DNA from 3 places in the Noviherbaspirillum agri genome. Region 1 is predicted to be linked to each of the others. Evidence: predicted binding sites of a transcription regulator. Region 1 holds the regulator's gene; each other region holds the start of a gene.

Region 1 (7,427 bases):
TGTCCTATTTGCCGCAGGAAGCATCGGTATTCCGCAAGCTGACCGTCGAGGAAAACATCCGGGCGGTACTGGAACTGCAACGTGTCAACGGCAAGCCGCTAAACCGTGCCGAAATTGACAAGCGCCTGAACGACTTGCTGGCCGACCTGCAGATTGAGCGTTTGCGCGAGAACCAGGCCTTGTCGCTATCAGGCGGAGAACGGCGGCGCGTGGAAATTGCACGCGCGCTGGCAACCAACCCTCGGTTCGTACTGCTGGATGAACCTTTCGCCGGGGTGGACCCAATTGCTGTCATCGAGATCCAACGTATCGTACGCTTTCTGAAGGAGCGCGGGATCGGAGTGCTCATTACCGACCACAACGTGCGTGAAACACTTGGCATTTGCGACCGCGCCTATATCATCAATCAGGGCTCGGTCCTGGCCAGCGGCAGACCGGACGACATCATTGCGAACGAGTCCGTACGGCGCGTATATTTGGGTGAGCACTTCCGGATGTAAGGAAGAACCAAACAGGCATGAAACAGACACTCCAACTTCGCATCTCGCAACATCTGGCACTGACGCCCCAGTTGCAGCAGTCGATACGCCTGCTGCAACTGTCGACGCTGGAGCTGCATCAGGAGCTGGAACAAATCCTGTCCGACAATCCGCTCCTCGAGCGGGTCGATGATCCTCTTGATCATTCTGTGCGCCTGCTTGCTGATGGCGCGATCAGCCCCGGAACAACGAGCAGCGGCGATGTGCCAGTGACGGATGCCAACGGCTCGTCCGGCGCCGACGAAACAGAAGCTGCTTTTGCGGGCAACGATGCCTCCGAAGGGACATCCGCCAGTGAAAATGAATGGAGCTTTGACGATGTGGCTCGTACATCGAAAGCACCGGAAGATGATGAAGCCCGTCCGCAGCTCGAAGCACATGAAACGACGCTGCGTGAACACCTGCTGGAGCAGATGCGGGTAACCGTACGCGAGCCACGTGACCGTGGGTTGGTGGAACTGATCATAGATGCGTTGAATGACAATGGCTATCTCGAAGAGTCGCTGGAAGAAATCCATGCACGCTTGCCGGAAGAGCTGGAGGTCGAGCCGGAGGAGTTGTCGGTCGCACTGAAATTGTTGCAGAGCTTCGAGCCTGCTGGTGTGGGCGCGCGCAATGCCTCCGAATGCTTGGCAATCCAAATTAGGCGCTTCCCCAAGGTGCCACTGGTGACGCGGCGCCGCGCGCTGGACATCGTCGAGAACCATCTTGCCTTGTTTGCCCAGCGCGATTTCAACAAGCTGAAGAAAGTTCTCGACTGCGATGAGGAAGACCTGCGCGAGGCACAGCATGTGATCAAGCAGTGCAATCCACATCCAGGTGCCTTGTTCGCATCCGACACGTCGGACTATGTCGTTCCCGATGTGATCGTCAAGCGCACGAAGAACGGTTGGCAGGTGATGCTCAACCATGACGTCATGCCCCGGCTGCGTGTGAATGCCTTGTACGCGAATATCCTGAAGCAAAACAAAGGTGAGGGATCGCTTACTTCGCAGCTTCAAGAAGCGAAATGGCTCATCAAAAACATGCGCCAGCGTTTCGACACGATCCTGCGTGTGGCCCAGGCGATTGTGGATCGACAGCGCAACTTTTTCTCGCATGGCGCAGTGGCGATGCGCCCTCTTGTCTTGCGTGAAATTGCTGATACACTGGGCTTACACGAGAGCACTATTTCTCGCGTGACAACTCAGAAATACATGCTCACCCCTCACGGCATGTTCGAGTTGAAGTACTTTTTCGGCAGCCATGTGGCGACCGAAGCGGGGGGAGAAGCTTCATCAACCGCGATTCGCGCACTGATCAAACAATTGATAGGAGCAGAAGACCCAAAGAATCCATTCTCTGACAGCAAAATCGCAGACATGTTGGGAGAACAAGGCATGGTCGTCGCGCGGCGCACGGTGGCGAAGTACCGCGAAGCTCTCAAGATCCCTCCAGTCAACCTGCGAAAATCCCTGTAATTATCGTGTTGTAGTGTTGTCTTTGTTGCTGTGTTCCGGCGTAGCCTGCTACGCGGAGATGCAATCGGGCACGTTGCGAACCGCCAGCGACACTATCCATAGGAGCGCTGTATGAATCTGATAATCAGTGGACATCATCTCGAACTGACCCCTTCTATTCGCGAGTATGTGAATACGAAGCTGGAGCGAATCAGACGTCATTTCGATCATGTCATTGATGTTGCAGTCATCTTGGGTGTTGAAAAACCGTCAGAGAAGGAGAAACGACAGCGTGCCGAGGTCAACCTGCGTTTGAGAGGAAATGTGATTCATGTGGAGAGCTTTGCCGAAGACCTCTATGCTGCGATCGATCTGCTGGTCGACAAGCTGGACCGCCAGGTTCTCAAGTACAAGACCAAGGTCCAGGATCATCAGCACGAAGGCATCAAGCGCATGGTAGAGCAACCTGCGGCGACCTGAGCAAGTCGCGCGAGTGGCAATCGGCGGATAAGCAAAGGGGCATTCGATGCCAAGCCCCTCGCTTAACCTGTTGAAGGTTTTGGGATAGCCAAAGGCTGATTGAAGGGCCGCATTCGCAAGGATGCGGCCTTTTTTCATTGGTCGGGGTCGCCAAGGTGCTGCGGCGAATGCAGGGGTATAAGCGAACTGCAGGAACCTTCCGACCGGCCAAAACGATAATCTGTGCCTTGGAAATCAGCGGGGCTCGCTGAACTTTATCCGCAACAGACGCCGTGCGCCTGCTGTGAGTTCAGCGTCGACCCTTTTGAGCACCATTGGAGCCGGGCTAGGTTCAGCATCCTCTGGCGTGATTGAGTTCGACAAACAGAAAGCCCCGTAAGTCGTTGAACTTACGGGGCTATTTGCCCGGTCAATCAACCGCTTTCAACAGGTTAAGCGAGAGGCTTGATTCGATGCCCCTTTTTCTTTTTGTTGTCGCGAGCCTGACGACAAGCGCACAAGCACCAAATGCAAAATGTCAGTGCAGCGACTGCTTGCCTTTTCCATTCTCGATAAAATAGCCCGACCTTCATTGATGAAAATGCTCCGACATGACTGACCTCGTCCAACTCTCCGTCAAGAACAAAACAGGCTTTATTACCCTGGACCGCCCCAAGGCTCTGAATTCGCTTTCACTCGACATGATCCGGTCGATGACGAAAGCCTTGCTCGCCTGGCGTGCCGACGAGACCATTCACGCGGTTGTGATCAACAGCACCAGCGAAAGGGCATTCTGCGCCGGCGGCGATATCCGATTCTTCTACGAAGCCGGATCGAGCACACCGAAAGGCCGCAGCGCACTTCTCGAGGACTTTTTCACCGAGGAATATGCGCTCAACCACCTGATCCACTATTATCCTAAGCCCTATATCGCCTTCATGGATGGCATCGTGATGGGCGGCGGAATGGGCGTGGCACAAGCCGGGACAGGCAATCGCATGCGCGTCGTGACGGAACGTACCAAGATGGCCATGCCCGAAGTAAACATCGGGTTGTTCCCTGATGTCGGCGGGGGTTATTTCCTTTCCCGGGCACCCGGCCAGATTGGCGCATATCTTGGCGTAACGGGCGAAACGATCAGTGCAGCGGATGCGCTTTACGCCGGCCTGGCGGATGTGTTCGTACCCGTGGAGAAACTGCCCGCACTGCTGGAACTGTTGGTAACCCACACCGCAGGCGACATTCGCCAGGCCGTGCAGGCGTTTGCAGAACCGTTCCGGTCGCAGGCCGATCCGGCCAGGAGCATGCTGGCTACCGAACGCGACGCAATCGACAGGCATTTCGCCCATGATGATGTTCGTGCGATCTGCGCGTCGCTGGCTGGAGATGCGAGCCAGTTCGCGCAAAAGACGTTATCTGTGATGAACAAGCGATCGCCGTTGATGATGTGCGTAACCCTGGCGCAGTTGCGTCTTGGTGCCAGCATGAGCGTCGCCGATTGCCTGCGCCTGGAGCGCACGATGGTCCGGCGTAGCTTCGAGCACGGCGAGGTTCTGGAAGGTATTCGTGCGGTGGTGATCGACAAGGACAATGCCCCGAAGTGGAATCCGCAGTCGTTGAACGATGTCACGCCAGAGATGGTCAGCCAATTCTTCGCTCCCGCCTGGCCGGCTCACGCGCACCCGTTGCGTCACCTCGAATAAAAACAGAGTGCACGCTGGGCAGCAGTCGTGATGCCTGGCATACCTTTGGTTCGGCAAGAAGATTGATTAGATCTCGCCGATCATGAACAAGCGGCGATGCTCGCGCATTGCATACCGATCCGTCATGCCGGCAATATAGTCGGCGACTTTCCGGGATTGGGTGCGCTCGCGTTCGGGGCCACCGTCGCTTGCGTGTACCTGATAATCGAGCGGCAGCAAGCTCGGCTCCTGCATGAAGGCATCGAACAGCTCCCTGACGATCCGCCGTGCCTTGCTCGTCATGCGATTTACCTGGTAGTGCTGATAAAGGTTCTGGCGCAAGAATCGCTGGAGCAGCACGGCTTCCTTGCGCATCTCGTCCGAGAAAGCGATGAGCGGTGGCGCATTGCGCACATCGTCGACGTGCTTTAGCTGAACTTCCTGGATGCGTGCTTGTGAGGTCTGGATGAGATCGACAATCAATGCGTTGATCATGCGACGAATCGTTTCATGTACAGCACGCCGACCGTTGATTCCCGGGTAGACAGACTCGACCTCGCTACGATGACGCGCCCAGAAATCGACTTCGCCCAACTGGGTAGTTGTAAGGAGCCCAGACCGAAGACCATCATCGATGTCATGGTTGTTATAGGCGATCTCATCGGCCAGATTCGTGAGTTGCGCCTCCAGCGTGGGTTGCTTATTGTCGATAAAACGCTGACCGATGTCGCCCAGCCTGGTTGCATTCGCCGCAGAACAATGCTTGAGGACGCCTTCGCGTGTTTCGAACATGAGGTTCAGTCCGTTAAACGCACCGTAGTGCTCCTCAAGTTCGTCTACGACTCGCAAGCTCTGAAGATTGTGTTCGAAGCCGCCATAATTCTTCATGCACCCGTTCAGCGCCTCCTGGCCAGCATGTCCGAACGGTGTGTGTCCGAGATCGTGGGCAAGGGAGATCGCTTCAACCAGGTCTTCGTTCAGGCGCAGGTTACGCGCGATGGAACGTGCGATCTGTGCGACTTCGATACTGTGGGTCAGGCGAGTCCGGAAGAGGTCGCCCTCGTGGTTGAGGAAAACCTGGGTCTTGTATTCGAGCCGGCGAAATGCGGTCGAGTGGATGATCCGGTCCCGGTCACGCTGGAACTCGGTACGTGATGCAGGGGCCGCCTCAGGAAAGCGCCGCCCTCGCGATGCCGCAGAACTGGCGGCATATGGTGCGAGGTGGGCTTCGAAGTTCATTTCGCGACGCAGGCCTTCAGTGTGGCGAGTAGTGCATCTTGCGGTGCAGGCATGATCACCGCAGTTCCGAGCGGTTTGAGAAGAATGAACTTGATCTGTCCGCCCTCATTCTTCTTGTCGACCTGCATCAACTCCAGCCAGCGGTCAACACCCAGGTCAGGAGCGACCACCGGAAGTCCGGCCGCCCGCACGAGCTCGGTTACCCGGCTCCTCGTTGCCTCGTCAATAAACCCAAGTCGCTCCGACAAGTCTGCCGCCATGACCATCCCGCAACCGACTGCTTCTCCATGCAGCCATTCGCCATATCCCAAACCGGCCTCAATCGCATGGCCAAAGGTGTGACCGAAATTGAGGATTGCACGCAACCCGCCCTCGCGCTCGTCCTGCCGAACGACGTCAGCCTTGATTTCGCATGAACGCTGGATTGCATGTGCGATTGCCGTAGTTTCTCGGTCCAGTAGCTTCGCAATGTTGGTCTCGATCCAATCGAAGAAGTGCGCATCAATAATGGCACCGTGCTTGATCACCTCGGCCAAGCCAGCGGACAATTCTCGATCGGACAAGGTGTTCAGGGTGGTCGTATCAGCAATCACCGCTTGCGGCTGGTAAAACGCGCCGATCATGTTCTTCCCGAGTGGGTGGTTGATTCCCGTCTTGCCGCCCACGGACGAATCGACCTGGGCCAGCAATGTGGTAGGCACCTGCACAAATGGCACGCCGCGCATATAGGTTGCAGCACCAAAACCGGTCAAGTCGCCGATGACGCCTCCGCCCAAGGCAACCAAGGTCGTCTTGCGGTCGCATTTCTCAGAGAGGAGCACGTCGAACACCTGCATCAGGCTGCCCCAGTTCTTTTCCTCCTCTCCATCCGGCAGGACGACACTTGTCACCTGCTTGCCCGCTGCGACAAGCGCCTTGCTCAGCCTTTCCAAGTAGAGGGGGGCAACAGTGGTGTTGGTAACGATTGCGACCCGCCGACCAGTTATTTGCCGGCTGACGAGACTCGGATCATCCAGGAGACATTCGCCGATCGTAATCGGATAGCTTCGGTCCCCGAGGTCGACTTTCAATGTGATCGGGGCGGTTAGCTGCTTTGTCATGTGTCTTTTTACGAAGTTGGGTTTGGCTTATCGTCGTCCGCGATTGCCTTTGGCCGGCGTTCCAGCTGCGTAACAATCGTCTGTACCAGCGATTGTACGTTAGGTCGTCCTGTTTCGATGACGAAGTCGGCAAGCTCAAGGTAATAAGGCTCGCGTTCGCGTGACAACTGTTCAAGCCGCTGGCGGGGATCGGCAGTCTGGAGCAAGGGCCGGTTCTTGTCGTGGCTGGTGCGCTGGAGGATGCTATTGATGCTGGCACGCAGGTAAATCACGGTGCCGCGGGTTTTCAGGTACTCACGATTCTCGGGCTTGAGGATTGCTCCCCCACCCGTAGCCAGTACGATGTCCGACTGTGAAGTCAGATCGCGAATCACTTCCGATTCACGTTGGCGGAAGCTGGCCTCGCCTTCAATCTCGAAGATAAGTGGGATCGAGACGCCTGTACGCGCCTCGATCTCGTGGTCAGAATCGATAAATCGCTTGTTCAGCTTTCTGGCTAAGGCCCGACCGACGGTGGTCTTGCCGGCGCCCATCAGGCCGATTAGAAAAATATTTCCCTGCACGCTTTAGAAGCTCTTTCTCGATTCTTGACATCCTGCTCACTGAGCGAGCTAGTTTAACGAACGGAAAGCTTCTCGTCCACGATCTTCGGAGTCAGGAAAATGAGCAGTTCGGTCTTCTCATTCGTGACGCCTGTCGTTTTGAAGAGGTGCCCCAGAACCGGGATATCGCCAAAAAGCGGTACCTTGGTGACTGCATCGCGCTCAGTTTGCTGGAAGATACCGCCAATCACCACTGTGCCGCCGTTGTCGATCAATACCTGGGTTTTCACATGTTTAGTGTCGATTGCAAAACCGGAAAGCGTTTCGCGGCCAACGCTATCTTTGTTCACGTCAACATCAAGAATCACGTTGCCATCCGGCGTAATTTGCGGAGTCACTTCGAGCTTCAGGTTTGCCTTCCGGAAGG
Region 2 (7,427 bases), on a different contig from region 1:
GGGCAGCACGCCTGATCCGGTCCGTTGAGGGCGCAACGCCGAAAACAATGCCAGGAGCAAGCGTACCGGCCGGGAAGCGGTTTCATGCGTGGCGTCGACACAGGCGATTTCTGCCCTGGTTCGTGCATGGATTGTGATCCAGCCACTGTCTGCAAGTACGTGTGCCTGTCCTTCCTGCAACACGATGGCATGCCGGGCAATCTGTTCGCCAATGGATGTCGCCGGGGAGTGTATCAAGGCATCGCCCTGCAGTGCGACAACGATCATGCCGCGGCTGGCATGCAGATGAAGTTGTTGTCCCGGATGCAGCACTGACCTGCTTGGGTACTTTTCTTCCATGCTCCCTCTCCCGTCTTGATGAATGAAGATGTCTTCATGGTAGGAGTCAGGCAGATGGCAAAACAGACACAAGACACCTCAACCGGGGCCGGAACAGGATGGGAATGCACCATCTGTTATGGTTTGATTTTTTGATATCTATATCTGTTCGGTGCACAGTGAATAAGGGAACATGCGTCATGGACACGCAACCTCTTTATCGCCAAGTGGCGGATCACTATCTGTCAGCGATCCGGCTCGGCATGCTGCCGCAGGGCGAGCGCATGCCCTCTGTGCGCGCAATGATGCGTTTGCATGATGTCAGCCTGTCGACGGCGTTGCAGGCATGCCGCCAGCTGGAAAGCGAAGGATGGCTCGAGGCGCGCCCGCGCTCCGGCTATTTCGTGCGCCATCCCAAGCGGCTCGACATCCTGCCGGTGGAGGAGCCGAACCTGGCATTGCGCCCGGATCCCGCCCGGTATGTCGGCATTCATGCCCGCGTCTCCGAGTTCATTGCGCAGGGTCGCAGGCATCCGGTGCAATTCAACCTGTCCGGTGCGCGTGCCGCACCCGACCTGTATCCGTCCGAACAGCTCAGGAATGCTGCCATCCGTGCGCTACGGCGCAAGCCGGATCTGCTCGTGAGCGCCGGCGCGCCCGGCGGCAACGCCACTTTTCGTTCCGTCCTCAGCCGCCGCGCAATGGCAAGCGGATTGGTCGTGTCTCCCGATGACGTCACGATCACGCATGGCTGCATCGAAGCCTTGAACCTAGCCTTGCGTGCCGTTGCCGCGCCAGGCGATACGATTGCCGTCGAGTCGCCAACCTTTTACGGACTGCTGCAGATCCTGGAAAGCCTCGGCCTGCGTGCGCTGGAAATTCCCACGTCATCGGGAACCGGCATATCGGTCGATGCGCTCGAACTGGCACTGCAGGCCTATGCCAATATCAAGGCAGTGGTCGTCGTGCCGCACCTGCAAAACCCGCTGGGCAGCATCATGCCCGATGCGCACAAACAGCGGCTGGTGCAATTGTGCGAACGGCATGGCATTGCGCTGATCGAGGACGACACCTACAGCGAACTGGCTGACGGCGCGGCACCGCTTACTGCACTCAAGGCATGGGACCGCAGCGGCAACGTCATTTATTGCGCATCGCTGCACAAAATCCTCGCGCCCGGCATGCGCCTTGGCTGGATGTCCGCCGGACGCTGGCATGTACGCGTGGAGATGCTCAAGTACGCGCAAACCCGTGACAACGAAGAATGGCCGCAGATCGCAGCGGCGGAATACATGGCTTCTCCTGACTATGAACGCCATCTGCGTCGGTTGCGGTCAGCCCTGCGCGTCCAACGTGAACGCATGGCGGAGGCGATTGCCACGTACTTTCCGTTGGGGACGCGCCTCAGCATTCCGGCGGGAGGCTTGACGCTATGGATCGAGTTGCCGGAAAAGCTGCCGGCAACACAGGTGTTTGATGCGGCGATACGGGAAGGCATCCTGATTGCGCCCGGCGCGATGTTTTCCAACTCGAGCCGCTTTGACCATTTCATGCGCGTCAGCTGCGGCTGGCACTATACCGACGCGCTGGATGACGCGGTGCGCAGGCTTGGCCTGATTGCCAGTGAACTGTCGCGCGGGGTGATCGAGGCAGCATAACAGGCTTTAGTGTTCCCGCAGCGCCCTTCGATACTGGATTGCTTCGGCAACATGTGGCTGCGCGATGCTCGGCGCATCGGCGAGATCGGCGATGGTGCGTGCGACCTTCAATACACGATGGTAGGCACGTGCTGACCAGTTCAGGCGCGTCATTGCCGTACGCAGCAATTGTTCCGCTTGCTCATCCGGCTTGCAATGTATGTCGATTTCCGTGGTCGACAGTGCATGGTTACCCTTGCCTTGCCGCTTGTGCTGCCGATCAAATGCCCGCTCCACGCGTGCGGCAATCGCGCTGGACGGCTCGCCATTAGCCTGTTTCAGCAATTCTTCCTGGGGAAGTGCGCCGACCTGGATCTGCATGTCGATACGGTCGAGCAGCGGCCCGGAGATCTTGTCCTGATAGCGCGCGACGATGTCCGGCGTACAGCGGCATTTGTTGGCACTGTGGCCCAGATATCCGCAAGGACACGGGTTCATCGCGGCAATGAGCTGAAAGCGTGCAGGGAAGTCGGCCTGCCGGGCAGCACGCGAAATCGTAATATGTCCCGACTCCAGCGGTTCGCGCAACACTTCAAGCACTTTTCGGTCGAATTCCGGAAGTTCGTCGAGGAACAGGACACCACGATGGGCGAGTGAAATCTCTCCCGGGCGGGGTGTGCCGCCGCCACCCACCAGTGCCACACCGGAGGCGGTGTGATGCGGTGCGCGATATGGGCGCGCCTTCCAGCGCGAGATGGAGAAGCCCCCGTTCAAGGACTGCACTGCCGCCGACTCCAGTGCTTCCTCGTCGGTCATCGGTGGCAGGATGCCGGGAAAGCGCGCTGCCAGCATCGATTTTCCGGTGCCGGGCGGCCCGACCATCACCACACTGTGCCCGCCTGCTGCTGCGACCTCCAATGCGCGCTTTGCTTGCGCCTGGCCTTTGACGTCTGAAAAATCCGGATACACGGGGCGCGCTGCGTCGGCTTGCGCACGATGGCGCGCGAGACGTGCGTCGCTGTCGGTCGCCGCGAAGTGCGCACAAACCTGCAGCAGCGAATCGGCGGGAAAAATTGCGGCATCGCGGACGAGTGCCGCCTCATCTGCGTTGGCACGCGGCAGGATGAATGCGCGCTGCTTGCCGGAAGCGTCCGCGGCACGGTGCATCGCGTAAGTCATCGCCAGCGCACCGCGAATCGGGCGCAGTTCGCCCGACAGGGACAGCTCGCCCGCGAACTCGTAGCGGTCGAGATCGTCCGCCGGCATCTGCCCGGAGGCAGCGAGGATGCCGAGCGCAATCGGCAAGTCAAAACGCCCGGACTCCTTCGGCAGGTCGGCGGGCGCGAGGTTGACGGTGATGCGGCGGGCGGGAAATTCGAATCGTGCGTTCTGCAACGCGGCGCGTACACGGTCCTTCGATTCCTTCACCTCGGTTTCCGGCAAACCAACGATGGTGAAGGAAGGCAGACCGTTTGCGAGATGCACTTCGACGGTCACTTCGGGCGCATGCATGCCGGCCAGCGCCCGACTCTTCAGGACCGCAAGACTCATCGATCAGGGTTTGCGCAGTTGCGCTTCGAGTTCGGCGACGCGGGCTTCGAGTGCTTCCAGCTTGGCGCGGGTCTTGGCCAGCACCTGTGCCTGTACGTCGAATTCTTCGCGGGTAACGAGATCAAGGCGGGAGAAGCCTTGCGTCAGCATAGCCTTGACGTTCTTCTCCATGTCTTTGGCGGGGGAGTTTTCAAGTGCCTGGCTGATCTTTGCCTGCAGGTCGTTAAAGAAGTTGTTGCGATCCATGATAGTCCTGAGTGAACGGCGCACATTGATGGTGCGAGCAGCACGCATGCGCCTCAGTGTGGTGCGTGCCTTGCGCTACATCACCGGAAACGGGCGCAAGGAATGTGCGCGTCTTGCCGAAATGGCAAAAATGATAACGCAAACGCACCGAAAAAAGGTGGCATGAGTCCTGCTAAACAGTTGGAAAAATGCAATTCGCCGCATTTTTTCAACCCAACACCATAAAAGGGAACGCCATGAAAAAAATGATTCTTGCTGCTGCCGTGTTCGCTGCCTTTTCATCGTCTGCTTTCGCACAGCAAGCGGCTGCGTCCGATCATACCTTTACCGGCAACCTGACGCTAGCGAGCGACTACCGCTTCCGCGGTATTTCCCAGACTTTCCGCAAGCCGACCATACAAGGCGGTTTCGACTATGCGCACAGCAGCGGTTTTTATGTCGGCAACTGGAACTCCAACGTCAGCGGCAACCAGTATCCGGATGGCGCCAGCCTCGAAATGGATTTTTACGGTGGCTACAAGTTTGAGCCGGCGCCGAGGCTGACGGCCGATGTCGGTCTGCTTAAGTACTACTACCCGGGAGCACGCATTGCCGGTGTGAAGCCGGATGCGCTTGAACTGTACGTGGGCGCAACCTACAAGTGGTTTTCAGCGAAGTACAGCCATGCGATCAGCGACGACTATTTCGGTTTCGAGAATGCGGACGGCTCCTATTACCTCGACCTGAATGCGAACTTCGAGGTCGCCGACAAGACCGTGCTGGGTTTTCATGCCGGCCGCCAGAAGTTCAAGAACTACGGCGACTACAGCTACACCGACTACAAGGTCAGCCTGTCGCGTGACTTCGGCTTTGCCACGCTGGGCGTGGCGCTCGTGGGCTCCAATGCGGACGAGGCGAGCTACACCTATACCAACACCAGCGGCAGCAAGTCCAAGGATGTCAGCAAGACAGCGGCGGTGCTCTCTCTATCCAAAACGTTCTGATCCATAAGAGGTTCGCAATGAAACTGGTTACTGCAATCATCAAGCCATTCAAGTTGGACGAAGTGCGCGAAGCGCTGTCGGAGATCGACGTGCAGGGCATTACCGTCACCGAGGTCAAGGGCTTTGGCCGCCAGAAGGGCCACACCGAGCTGTATCGCGGTGCCGAGTATGTGGTCGATTTCCTGCCCAAGACAAAGATCGAGGCCGCCGTGGACGACGCGATCGTCGAGCGCGTGATCGAGGCGATCGAGGGCGCGGCCCGCACCGGCAAGATCGGCGACGGCAAGATTTTCGTGTACGACCTGCAGCAGGTCATCCGCATCCGTACCGGCGAAACAGGCAAAGACGCACTCTGAGGAGACTTCCATGAAAAAACCATTTTCCCGCTTCCTGACGGCTGCGGCATTCATCTGCTCGGTCGGATTCCTGCAGCCGGTGCTTGCCGAAGATGCGCCGGTTGCTACCGTTACTGCCCAGGCTGAATCTGCGGCTCCCGCTGCGGAGGCTCCTCCGGCCGCGCCGACTGCGGTATCGGCCCCTGAAGCTGCCCCCGAGCCGGCGGCAGAGCCCAAGCTCGACAGCGGCGACACCGCCTGGATGCTGACCTCCACCATGCTGGTCATCCTGATGACCATTCCAGGGCTTGCGCTCTTCTATGGCGGCCTGGCGCGTTCGAAGAACATGCTGTCCGTGCTGATGCAGGTGTTCGTCATCTTCGCGCTCATCACGATCCTGTGGGCGATCTACGGCTATTCGCTGACGTTCTCCGGCGAAGGCAGCTTCTTCGGCGGTTTTGACAAGCTGTTCCTGAAGGGGATTGCTGCCGATACGATGTCGGGGGCGCTGCCTACGATCCCTGAGTTTGTGTTCGTGGCCTTCCAGTCGACCTTTGCTGCCATCACCTGCGCACTGATCGTCGGCTCCTTTGCCGAACGCATCCGGTTCTCGGCGGTGCTGCTGTTCTCCGTGGTCTGGTTCACCTTCAGCTACGTCCCGATGGCGCATATGGTGTGGGGCGGCGGACTGCTGGGCAAGGATGGCGCGCTCGACTTCGCCGGCGGAACCGTGGTGCACATCAATGCCGGTATCGCCGGCCTGGTTGGCGCCTACGTGGTCGGAAAGCGCATTGGCTTTGGCCGGGAAGCGCTTACGCCGCACAGCCTGACGCTGACCATGGTGGGTGCTTCACTGCTGTGGGTAGGCTGGTTCGGCTTCAACGCCGGTTCCGCCGGTGCTGCCAACGGTGTCGCCGGCCTGGCCTTCATCAACACCATTCTTGCAACCGGCGCGGCCACGCTGTCGTGGATTGCGGGTGAAGCTCTCTTCAAGGGCAAGGGCTCGATGCTGGGTGCCGCTTCCGGTGCGGTCGCGGGCTTGGTCGCCGTGACGCCAGCGGCCGGCTTCATCGGCCCGATGGGCTCCATCATCATCGGCTTGATCGCTGGCCTCGTCTGCCTGTGGGGTGTAGGCGGCCTGAAGAGGATGCTGGGTGCGGATGACGCATTTGATGTGTTCGGCGTCCATGGCCTGGGCGGCATCATCGGTGCGCTCCTGACCGCCGTGTTCGCGGCGCCCAGCCTGGGCGGCGTGCAAGGTGCCGATTACCTCATCGGCCATCAGTTGTGGGTGCAGCTGAAAAGCGTGCTGCTGACGATCGTATGGTCCGGCGTGGTGGCCTATGTCGCCTACAAGCTGGTGGATCTGGTGGTCGGTCTGCGCGTGCCGGAGGAGCAGGAACGCGAAGGCCTGGATATCACCAGCCATGGTGAGTCCGCCTATCACGCCTGATTGCTGTCTCCCGAGGGTTTTTGACGGCGCCTCTGCGGAGGCGCCGTTTTTTTTCGTGCCGCACTTTAAAATTGCCGAACCGCCCGGATATACATGCCTCATGGCACGGCCTGCTTCTTGTCAAATGTGAAACAGGTCCCGGATAACCCGATTCTTCAACAAGCATCTGCAGGCGCTCGACAGCGAATACCGTTAGAATCGGCAGCACTCCCTCTTGCAAAAATGCTTATACGGCAAAGGTTTATATGGTTCCCCACCTCGTCACGGCCCTGAATGGCCCGCTCCTCGACCTCGAAAAGAAAATGCTGGCCGCGACGCCGGCGATCGAACGCTGGTTCCGCCTCGAATGGCAGGAACACACCCCGCCGTTCTATTGTTCGGTGGATCTGCGCAATGCCGGTTTCAAGCTTGCGCCCGTCGATACCAATCTCTTCCCCGGCGGCTTCAACAACCTGTCGCCGGAAATGCTGCCACTGGCAGTGCAGGCCGCGATGGCCGCAATCGAAAAATATTGTCCCGATGCCAAGAACCTGCTGCTGATCCCGGAGCGCCACACGCGCAACACTTTCTACCTGCAGAACGTCGCGCGGCTGATGCAGATCTTCCGGCAGACCGGGCTTAATGTGCGGCTCGGCTCGCTGTCCGAGGACATCAAGGAGCCGACCCAGATCGACCTGCCCGACGGCAGCTCGTTGCTGCTCGAGCCGCTGGAGCGCATTGCGAACGGTCGCCGTGTCGGCCTGAAGAATTTCGACCCGTGCACGGTCCTGCTCAACAACGACCTGTCGTCCGGCATCCCGTCCATTCTCGAAAACCTGCATGAGCAGAACCTGCTGCCGCCGCTGCATGCCGGCTGGGCAGTGCGGCGCAAGACCAACCATTTCGCCGCCTATGATGAGGTGGT
Region 3 (7,427 bases), on a different contig from region 1:
GGCACGCAGGAACCACAATTGGTGCCGCATTTCAGTTCCTGCTGCAGCGCGCTGAGCAATACATCCGGCCTTGCTACGTTGCCACTGCCATATCTGGCCAGCACTTCATTGATTTCCGTCTCAGCAACGTTGAGGCAGTTGCAGACGATCCTCCCCCGCGTTCTGAATCCCTGCGGTGCCTTTGCCGATGGCGTCAGCAGCAAGCGCCCCAATGCGGCGACCGGCTGCCCGCCTTCGAGATAATCCTTGAGCCAATGCTCCGTAGAAATGTCGCCGGACAGCGACACGGCAGCAAGCTTGCCGTCACGGACGAGAATATGGCGGGCATTGCCGCGCCGTGCGTCGTCGTAGCGCAGTACGTCCGCACCGGCAATGCCGAAACGGGTTTCGATCTCCCTGACCAGTTCAGCCGAAGCCGGATAGTCGTCGGCCGCGCGGAACAGCACACCAACCTTGTCGCGGCCGAACAGCGTGCAAGACGCGTAGGCAAACTGCCGCATGAACGGGCGCAGCGACGATTGCAATTCCAGCGCCTGATCCTGCTGCATCCAGCCGAATGCCACGAAGCGCGACGGCAGCTCCGTCTTCAGGATCTTGACCGCCGCATGCTTGAGCTCCGGTTGCTTGGAGCTGGGACAGAAGGCCGGCAAGGTCAGCGCGTTCACGCCATAGGTGCCCTCGCCGTGATGGCCGCGACCTGACACGTATTCCTCGCCCCAGTGCATGCCGATGAAGGCCTGGCCGGAGCGCATGTCGTCGCTGGCCAGTGCAGGCAGGATCTGCGAGCCGCGCCGGCTGGTAACGTGTACCAGGTCGCCATTGCGGATCATGCGGCGGTCCATATCGATCTGCGCCAGCACGACGGCGGGTTCCGATGCATGGGCGAACAGCTGCGCCACGGTGCCGGTGCGGCTCATGCCGTGCCATTGGTCACGCAAGCGGCCCGTGGTCAGGCGGAACGGAAAGCGTGCATCGACCGGCTCCGCCACCGACTTGTACACGGTGTTGACGAACTTCGCGCGGCCGTTCGCGGTGGGGAAAATGCCGTCGTCATACAAACGCTTCTTGCCGCTGCCTGCACCCTCCGGGAAGGGCCATTGCTGGGGCCCCTGGTCTTCCAGGATGCGGTAGGACAGCCCGGTGATATCGAGGTCGCGGCCACGGGTCGACTCACGATGCTCGTTCCAGATTTCCTCAGTGGTGGTGTAGGGGAAGATGGTCCGTCCACGCCCCATGCGCGCTTCCAGCCGCCGCGCAAATTCGATGACGATCTCCCAGTCGTGCCGCGCTTCACCCGGCTTCGGCAGCACCGGCTTGAAGCGCGTGATGCGGCGCTCGGAGTTGGTCACCGTGCCTTCTTTCTCGCCCCAGCTGGTGGCCGGCAGCAGCACGTCCGCATACGGCACGGTGGCGGTGGTCTTGTACGCTTCCTGCACGATGACCAGCTCGGCGTTTTTCAGCGCCTCGCGCACCATGCGTTGCTCGGGCAGCGATTGTGCGGGGTTGGTGCAGGCGATCCAGACGATCTTGATGTCGCCGGCGCGGATCGCATCGAACATCTCCACCGCTGTCTTGCCGGGCTGCGCCGGCACATCCTCCACGCCCCATAGCCGCGCCACTTCGGCGCGGTGCTCCGGATTGGCCATGTCGCGGTGTGCGGACAGCAGGTTGGCAAGACCGCCGACTTCGCGTCCGCCCATCGCGTTGGGCTGTCCGGTCAGCGAGAACGGGCCTGCGCCCGGCTTGCCGATCTGGTGCGTCGCGAGGTGCAGATTGATCAGCGCGGCATTCTTCGCAGTGCCGGAAGCGGACTGGTTGAGTCCCTGGCAATACAGCGACAGCGATGCATTCGATTCGCCGAACCAGCGTGCCGCCCTGACGAGGTCTTCCTCGCTGATGCCGCAGGTGTCGGCAACGTACTTCGGCGTGTAGTCGCGTACGGTGCGCTTGAGGTCGGCGAAGCCTTCGGTGTGCGCGTCGATGAACGCCGTGTCGACCAGGTCTTCCCAAAGGCAGATGTGCAGCATGCCGTTGAAGAGCGCAACATCGGTGCCGGGCAGGATGGGCAGGAACAAATCGGCGTCGCGTGCGGTATCGGTACGGCGCGGGTCGGCGACGATGAGCTTGAGGTCCGGGTTCTTGCGGCGCGCCTCTTCTATACGGCGATAGAGGATGGGATGCGCATAGGCGGTGTTGGAGCCGACGATGAAGATCACCTCGGCGTGCTCGATATCCTCGTAACAGGCCGGCGGCGCGTCCGCACCCAGCGTCTGCTTGTAACCGGCAACGGCACTCGACATGCAGAGGCGCGAATTGGTGTCGATGTTGTTGGTGCCGACCAGTCCCTTGGCCAGCTTGTTGAAAACGTAATAGTCCTCGGTCAGTAACTGGCCGGAGATGTAGAAGGCCACGCTGTCGGGCCCGTGCTCGCGGATCGTGGCGGCGAACTTGTCGACCATAAAATCCAGCGTGGCATCCCATGTCGCACGTTCGCGTTCAGCGCCACGCGTCGTCCGCAATTCCGGATAAAGCGCGCGTGCCTGCTGTTGCAGTACCGGGTTGGCGGTCAGGTGCAGCGTGCTGCCCTTGGTGCAGAGGCGGCCGAAGTTGGCAGGATGGTCGGGATCACCGCGCACGCCGATGATCTTTTCACCGTCGCTCTGCACGATGACGCCGCAACCGACCCCGCAGTAGCAGCAGGTCGCCCTGGATTCGCGCAAAACAGTCATGCAGCCTTGGCCTCGATTGCGAGCGTGTTCAGCTCCTCCACATCGAGGAACACCAGGCCGTCTTCCACCTTCACGCTGAACTTCTGCGTGCAGCCCTCGTCCGGTGCGGTTGCACATCCGGAATCAAGCTCGATGTTCCAGTTATGCAACGGGCAGGCAACGCGCTCGCCGAAGACAATCCCCTGTGACAGCGGGCCGCCCTTGTGCGGGCAGCGATCGAGCAGCGCGAACACCTTGTCCTCGCTGTTGCGGAATACGGCGACGTCGCCGCAGGCATTGGCAGCGCGCTTAACGACGCGTGCGCCGAGTGCCGGGATATCGTGGACCTTGCAGATTTCTTTCCATTGTCGAGACATTGCATTTCCCTATCTTGTGTTTGGCCGATGTAGCAAATACGTTGGATACACCTAACTGTCCTATGGCTGGCTTGCATCAAAGTGGCACAGTAGAGTTCCCTCCCCCATGCAGGGGGAGGGCTAGGGTGGGGGTAGTGAGGTCGAATCATCGCTGACGATATCGCAACCACACTACCCCCATCCCAACCTTCCCCCTGCAAGGGGGAAGGAGCCCAATCAAGCAGCCGCATGTAGGGTGCGCTCTGCGCACCGGTTCTTGTGCTGGCAGTGGCGGTGCGCGAAGCGCACCCTACCTGCCTGCACCTATTACGCCGTAATCGGCTCGAACTGGCGCGTATCGACCAAGGCCTTTTCCTTCTCGTGCCACGGGTCCGGCTCGCCATCGAGCGCAAACAGCAGGCGCTCATACAGCGCCTTGCGGTTTTCTGCGTCGTCCAGCACTTTCTTCTTCACATAGTCGAGGCCGACGCGCGCAATGTAGTGCACCGTGCGCTCCAGGTACCAGCCTTCTTCCCTGTACAGCTGCAGGAATGCGCCCGAGTACTCGAGCACTTCTTCATGCGTTTTCACCTTGGTGAAGAAATGCGCGACTTCGGTCTTGATGCCACCGTTGCCGCCGACATAGATTTCCCAACCGGAATCCACACCAATCACGCCGACATCCTTGATGCCGGATTCGGCGCAGTTGCGCGGGCAGCCGGACACGGCAATCTTCACCTTGTGCGGCGCGTACATGCGCCACAGGCCGCGCTCCAGCTCCTGCCCCATGCGGGTCGAATCCTGCGTGCCGAAACGGCACCATTCGGAACCGACGCAGGTCTTCACCGTACGCAACGCCTTCGCATACGCATGGCCGCAGGGCATGTCGAGATCAGCCCACACACCGGGCAGGTCTTCCTTTTTCACGCCGAGCAGGTCGATGCGCTGGCCGCCGGTCACCTTCACCGTCGGGATCTTGTACTTGTCGACGACGTCGGCAATGCGGCGCAGCTCGGACGCGTTGGTCTCGCCGCCCCACATGCGCGGTATCACCGAGTAGGTGCCGTCCTTCTGGATGTTGGCATGTGCTCGCTCGTTGATGAAACGCGATTGCGGATCGTCCTTCGCTTCATGCGGCCAGGTGGAAAGCAGGTAATAGTTGATCGCCGGCCGGCAGGATGAGCAGCCGTTGGGCGTGCGCCATTCCATGAACTGCATCGTGTCGGCGATCGTCAGCAGCTTGTTGACCTTGATCGCGTCACGCACTTCCTGGTGCGTGCGGTCGGTGCAGCCGCACATTGGCTTGACCTTTGCAGACGATGAATAGTCGCCGCCGACGGTGGCGGAAATGATCTGCTCCACCAGCCCTGTGCAGGAGCCACAGGATGCCGATGCCTTGGTGTGCTTGCGCACATCCTCCAGCGTGAACAGGCCCTTCTCCTTGATCGCCTTGACGATAGTGCCCTTGCACACGCCATTGCAGCCGCAGACCTCGGCGTTGTCCGCCATCGAAGCCGCCTTGTTGACACCCGCATGGCCCGCATCACCCGGCCGCCCAGTGTTCGACTCGCCAAACATCAGCGTGTCGCGGATATCGCCGATGTCGCGCGCCTCGCGCAGCAGGTTGAAATACCAGCTGCCGTCCACCGTATCGCCGTACAGGCAGGCGCCGACCAGCTTGTCGCCCTTGATTACCAGTTTCTTGTACACGCCGCCGATCGGGTCAGACAGCACGATTTCCTCCGTGCCCTCGCCGCCCATGAATTCGCCGGCGGAAAACAGGTCGATGCCGGTAACCTTCAGCTTGGTCGACGTGACCGATCCCTGGTAGCGGCCGATGCCGAAGTTGGCGAGATGGTTCGCACAGACGCGCGCCATTTCAAACAAGGGAGCGACAAGTCCATAGGCGGTACCGCGATGGTTCACGCATTCGCCGACGGCATAGATGCGCGGGTCGTAGGTCTGCATCGTGTCGTTGACCACGATGCCACGGTTGCAATACAGGCCAGCCGATTCGGCGAGTGTGGTGTTGGGACGGATGCCGACGGCCATCACGACGAGCTCTGCGGGTACTTCGAGACCATCCGTGAATCGGATTGCCTTCACATGTCCTTCCTCGTCACCGACGATTTCCTTGGTGTTCTTGTCGAGCAGGAATTTCAGGCCGCGGTCTTCCAGCGACTTCTGCAGCATCTTGCCCGCAGTCGGATCGAGCTGGCGCTCCATCAGCCAGGTCGGCAGGTGCACGACAGTCACGTCCATGCCGCGCAGCTTGAGGCCGTTGGCCGCTTCCAGTCCGAGCAGGCCACCGCCGATGACGATGGCATGCTTGTGCTTGCCGGCCGCCTCGATCATCGCATTGGTGTCCTGGATGTCGCGGTAGGAGATCACGCCCTTCAGGTCCTTGCCGGGCACCGGCAGCATGAAAGGATTGGAGCCGGTCGCCAGCAGCAGGCGGTCGTACTCTGCAACCGTGCCGTCCTCGGCAATCACCTGGCGCTTGATGCGGTCGATCCTGACGATCTTCTTGCCGAGATGAAGGGTGATGTTGTTTTGCGCATACCAGTCGACATCATTGAGCATGATGTCCTTGATAGTTTGCTCGCCGGCCAGCACCGGCGACAACAGGATGCGGTTGTAGTTTGCGTACGGCTCTGCGCCGAACACCGTGATGTCATAGATATCCGGTGCAATCTTGAGCAACTCCTCCAGGGTGCGCACACCCGCCATGCCGTTACCGACCATGACCAACTTCAGCTTCTTCATTAAAGCTCCTTCTTTGCCGGGCCTCGCCATTGAAGCCGCTTGATAAACGTTTCCGAAAACGTATTAGCAAGACAGGTGCCAGCGATACGTTCCGCAAGAACGCACCGCGATGAAGACGTTGTCGCACCGTAGAGGTGCGAACGCACAGCGCAATGCATGCCCCGCACAACATCGAAGCAGTCCCGCACTTATACGGGCGCACCAGCAACGTACAGTTTCCGAATGCTCGCCTCGTTAATGTGCATGCAGGTACAAACAGCGTGCATCTAACGTGCACGCCCCACATATCCATGGTGCATGGACCGCAAATATGCGGCGTGGGGGCGAATGGCATGGCGCTTGCAATGCGCAGCCGGGACACCACTCTCGTGCAAAGGAGAATCATGAAATCATCGTCATTCTGGAAGGCGGGCCACACGCCGACATTGCTTGCTTCATTCTTTTACTTCGACCTGAGCTTCATGGTCTGGGTGCTGCTCGGGCCGCTTGCGATCCAGATCTCCACGGATCTCGCCCTTACGCCCGCACAGAAGGGGCTGATGGTGGCAACGCCATTACTCGCCGGTGCACTGCTGCGCATCGTGATGGGCGTACTGGTCGATCACCTGAAGCCGAAGAAGGCCGGCGCCATCGGCCAGGTGATCGTGATCGCCGCATTGGGATGGGCCTGGCTCGGGAAGCTGGATTCCTATGAGGACATGCTTGTGCTTGGTGTGCTGCTCGGCGTGGCCGGTGCCGCATTCGCGGTGGCGCTGCCGCTCGCATCGCGCTGGTATCCGCCGGAGCACCAGGGCACGGCGCTGGGCATTGCGGGCGCCGGCAACTCCGGCACGGCGTTCGCAGCACTGTTTGCGCCGTCGCTCGCCGTCGCGTTCGGCTGGCAGAACGTATTCGGCTGGTGCCTGATACCGCTCGCCGTCGCATTCATCGTGTACATGGTCTTTGCAAAAGATTCGCCGAGTGCGCCACCGCCAAAGGCGATGATCGAATACCTGCATGTATTGAAAGACAAGGACGCGTGGTGGTTCATGTTCTTCTATAGCGTGACCTTCGGCGGTTTCTCCGGACTGGCCTCGTCGCTGGCGATCTACTTCAACAGCCAGTACGGGCTGTCGCCTGTCACCGCAGGCTATTTCACTGCAGCCTGCGTGTTTGCCGGCTCGCTGGTGCGCCCGCTCGGCGGCGTGATCGCGGACCGCATCGGCGGCATCCGCACCCTGTCCTTGATGTATCTGCTGGCGGGCACCTTCCTGTTCATCGCCAGCTTCGGCCTGCAATCGGCGGCGTTGGCGCTGACAGTATTCGTTGCCGCGATGCTGGCACTGGGCACCGGTAACGGTGCGGTCTTCCAGCTGGTGCCGCAGCGCTTCCGCAAGGAGATCGGCGTGATGACAGGCTTGGTCGGCATGGCCGGCGGTGTCGGCGGTTTTTATCTCGCGTCGAGCCTGGGTTATTCCAAGCAGGCAACCGGCAGCTACCAGCTTGGCCTGACGCTGTTCTCGGCGCTGGCGGTTGCCGCGCTCGTCGGCCTGTCAGTGGTCAAAGGCCGGTGGCGCACGACCTGGGGAAGTGCTGCCATGACGACCGCAAAGATCTG

The links. Region 1 encodes sigma-54, which starts transcription at its own class of promoters, with help from an activator protein. Its sites were predicted from a motif close to TGGCANGNAANCTGCTTT; they were not measured.
Region 2: ACYVIA_RS05910 (TorF family putative porin) is a predicted target of sigma-54. The motif match lies at 3,911-3,928, and genes of this name have one in related genera.
Region 3: ACYVIA_RS13680 (nitrate/nitrite transporter) is a predicted target of sigma-54. The motif match lies at 6,159-6,176, and genes of this name have one in related genera.

Annotation. Positions count from the first base shown of each region.
Region 1 is NZ_BAAGWA010000005.1:231,347-238,773, reverse strand. Features, by position in the region: gene lptB (LPS export ABC transporter ATP-binding protein) at 1-500, shown strand, start outside; gene ACYVIA_RS11725 (RNA polymerase factor sigma-54) at 518-1,999, shown strand; gene hpf (ribosome hibernation-promoting factor, HPF/YfiA family) at 2,111-2,458, shown strand; gene ACYVIA_RS11715 (enoyl-CoA hydratase/isomerase family protein) at 3,049-4,140, shown strand; gene ACYVIA_RS11710 (deoxyguanosinetriphosphate triphosphohydrolase) at 4,207-5,358, opposite strand; partial or broken gene aroKB (bifunctional shikimate kinase/3-dehydroquinate synthase AroKB) at 5,355-7,021, opposite strand; gene pilQ (type IV pilus secretin PilQ) at 7,075-7,427, opposite strand, start outside.
Region 2 is NZ_BAAGWA010000003.1:67,625-75,051, reverse strand. Features, by position in the region: gene ACYVIA_RS05930 (hypothetical protein) at 1-339, opposite strand, end outside; gene ACYVIA_RS05925 (aminotransferase-like domain-containing protein) at 519-1,976, shown strand; gene ACYVIA_RS05920 (YifB family Mg chelatase-like AAA ATPase) at 1,983-3,506, opposite strand; gene ACYVIA_RS05915 (accessory factor UbiK family protein) at 3,510-3,752, opposite strand; gene ACYVIA_RS05910 (TorF family putative porin) at 3,989-4,735, shown strand; gene ACYVIA_RS05905 (P-II family nitrogen regulator) at 4,753-5,091, shown strand; gene amt (ammonium transporter) at 5,102-6,523, shown strand; gene gshA (glutamate--cysteine ligase) at 6,769-7,427, shown strand, end outside.
Region 3 is NZ_BAAGWA010000007.1:37,744-45,170, forward strand. Features, by position in the region: gene ACYVIA_RS13665 (nitrate reductase) at 1-2,729, opposite strand, end outside; gene nirD (nitrite reductase small subunit NirD) at 2,726-3,085, opposite strand; gene nirB (nitrite reductase large subunit NirB) at 3,392-5,830, opposite strand; gene ACYVIA_RS13680 (nitrate/nitrite transporter) at 6,214-7,427, shown strand, end outside.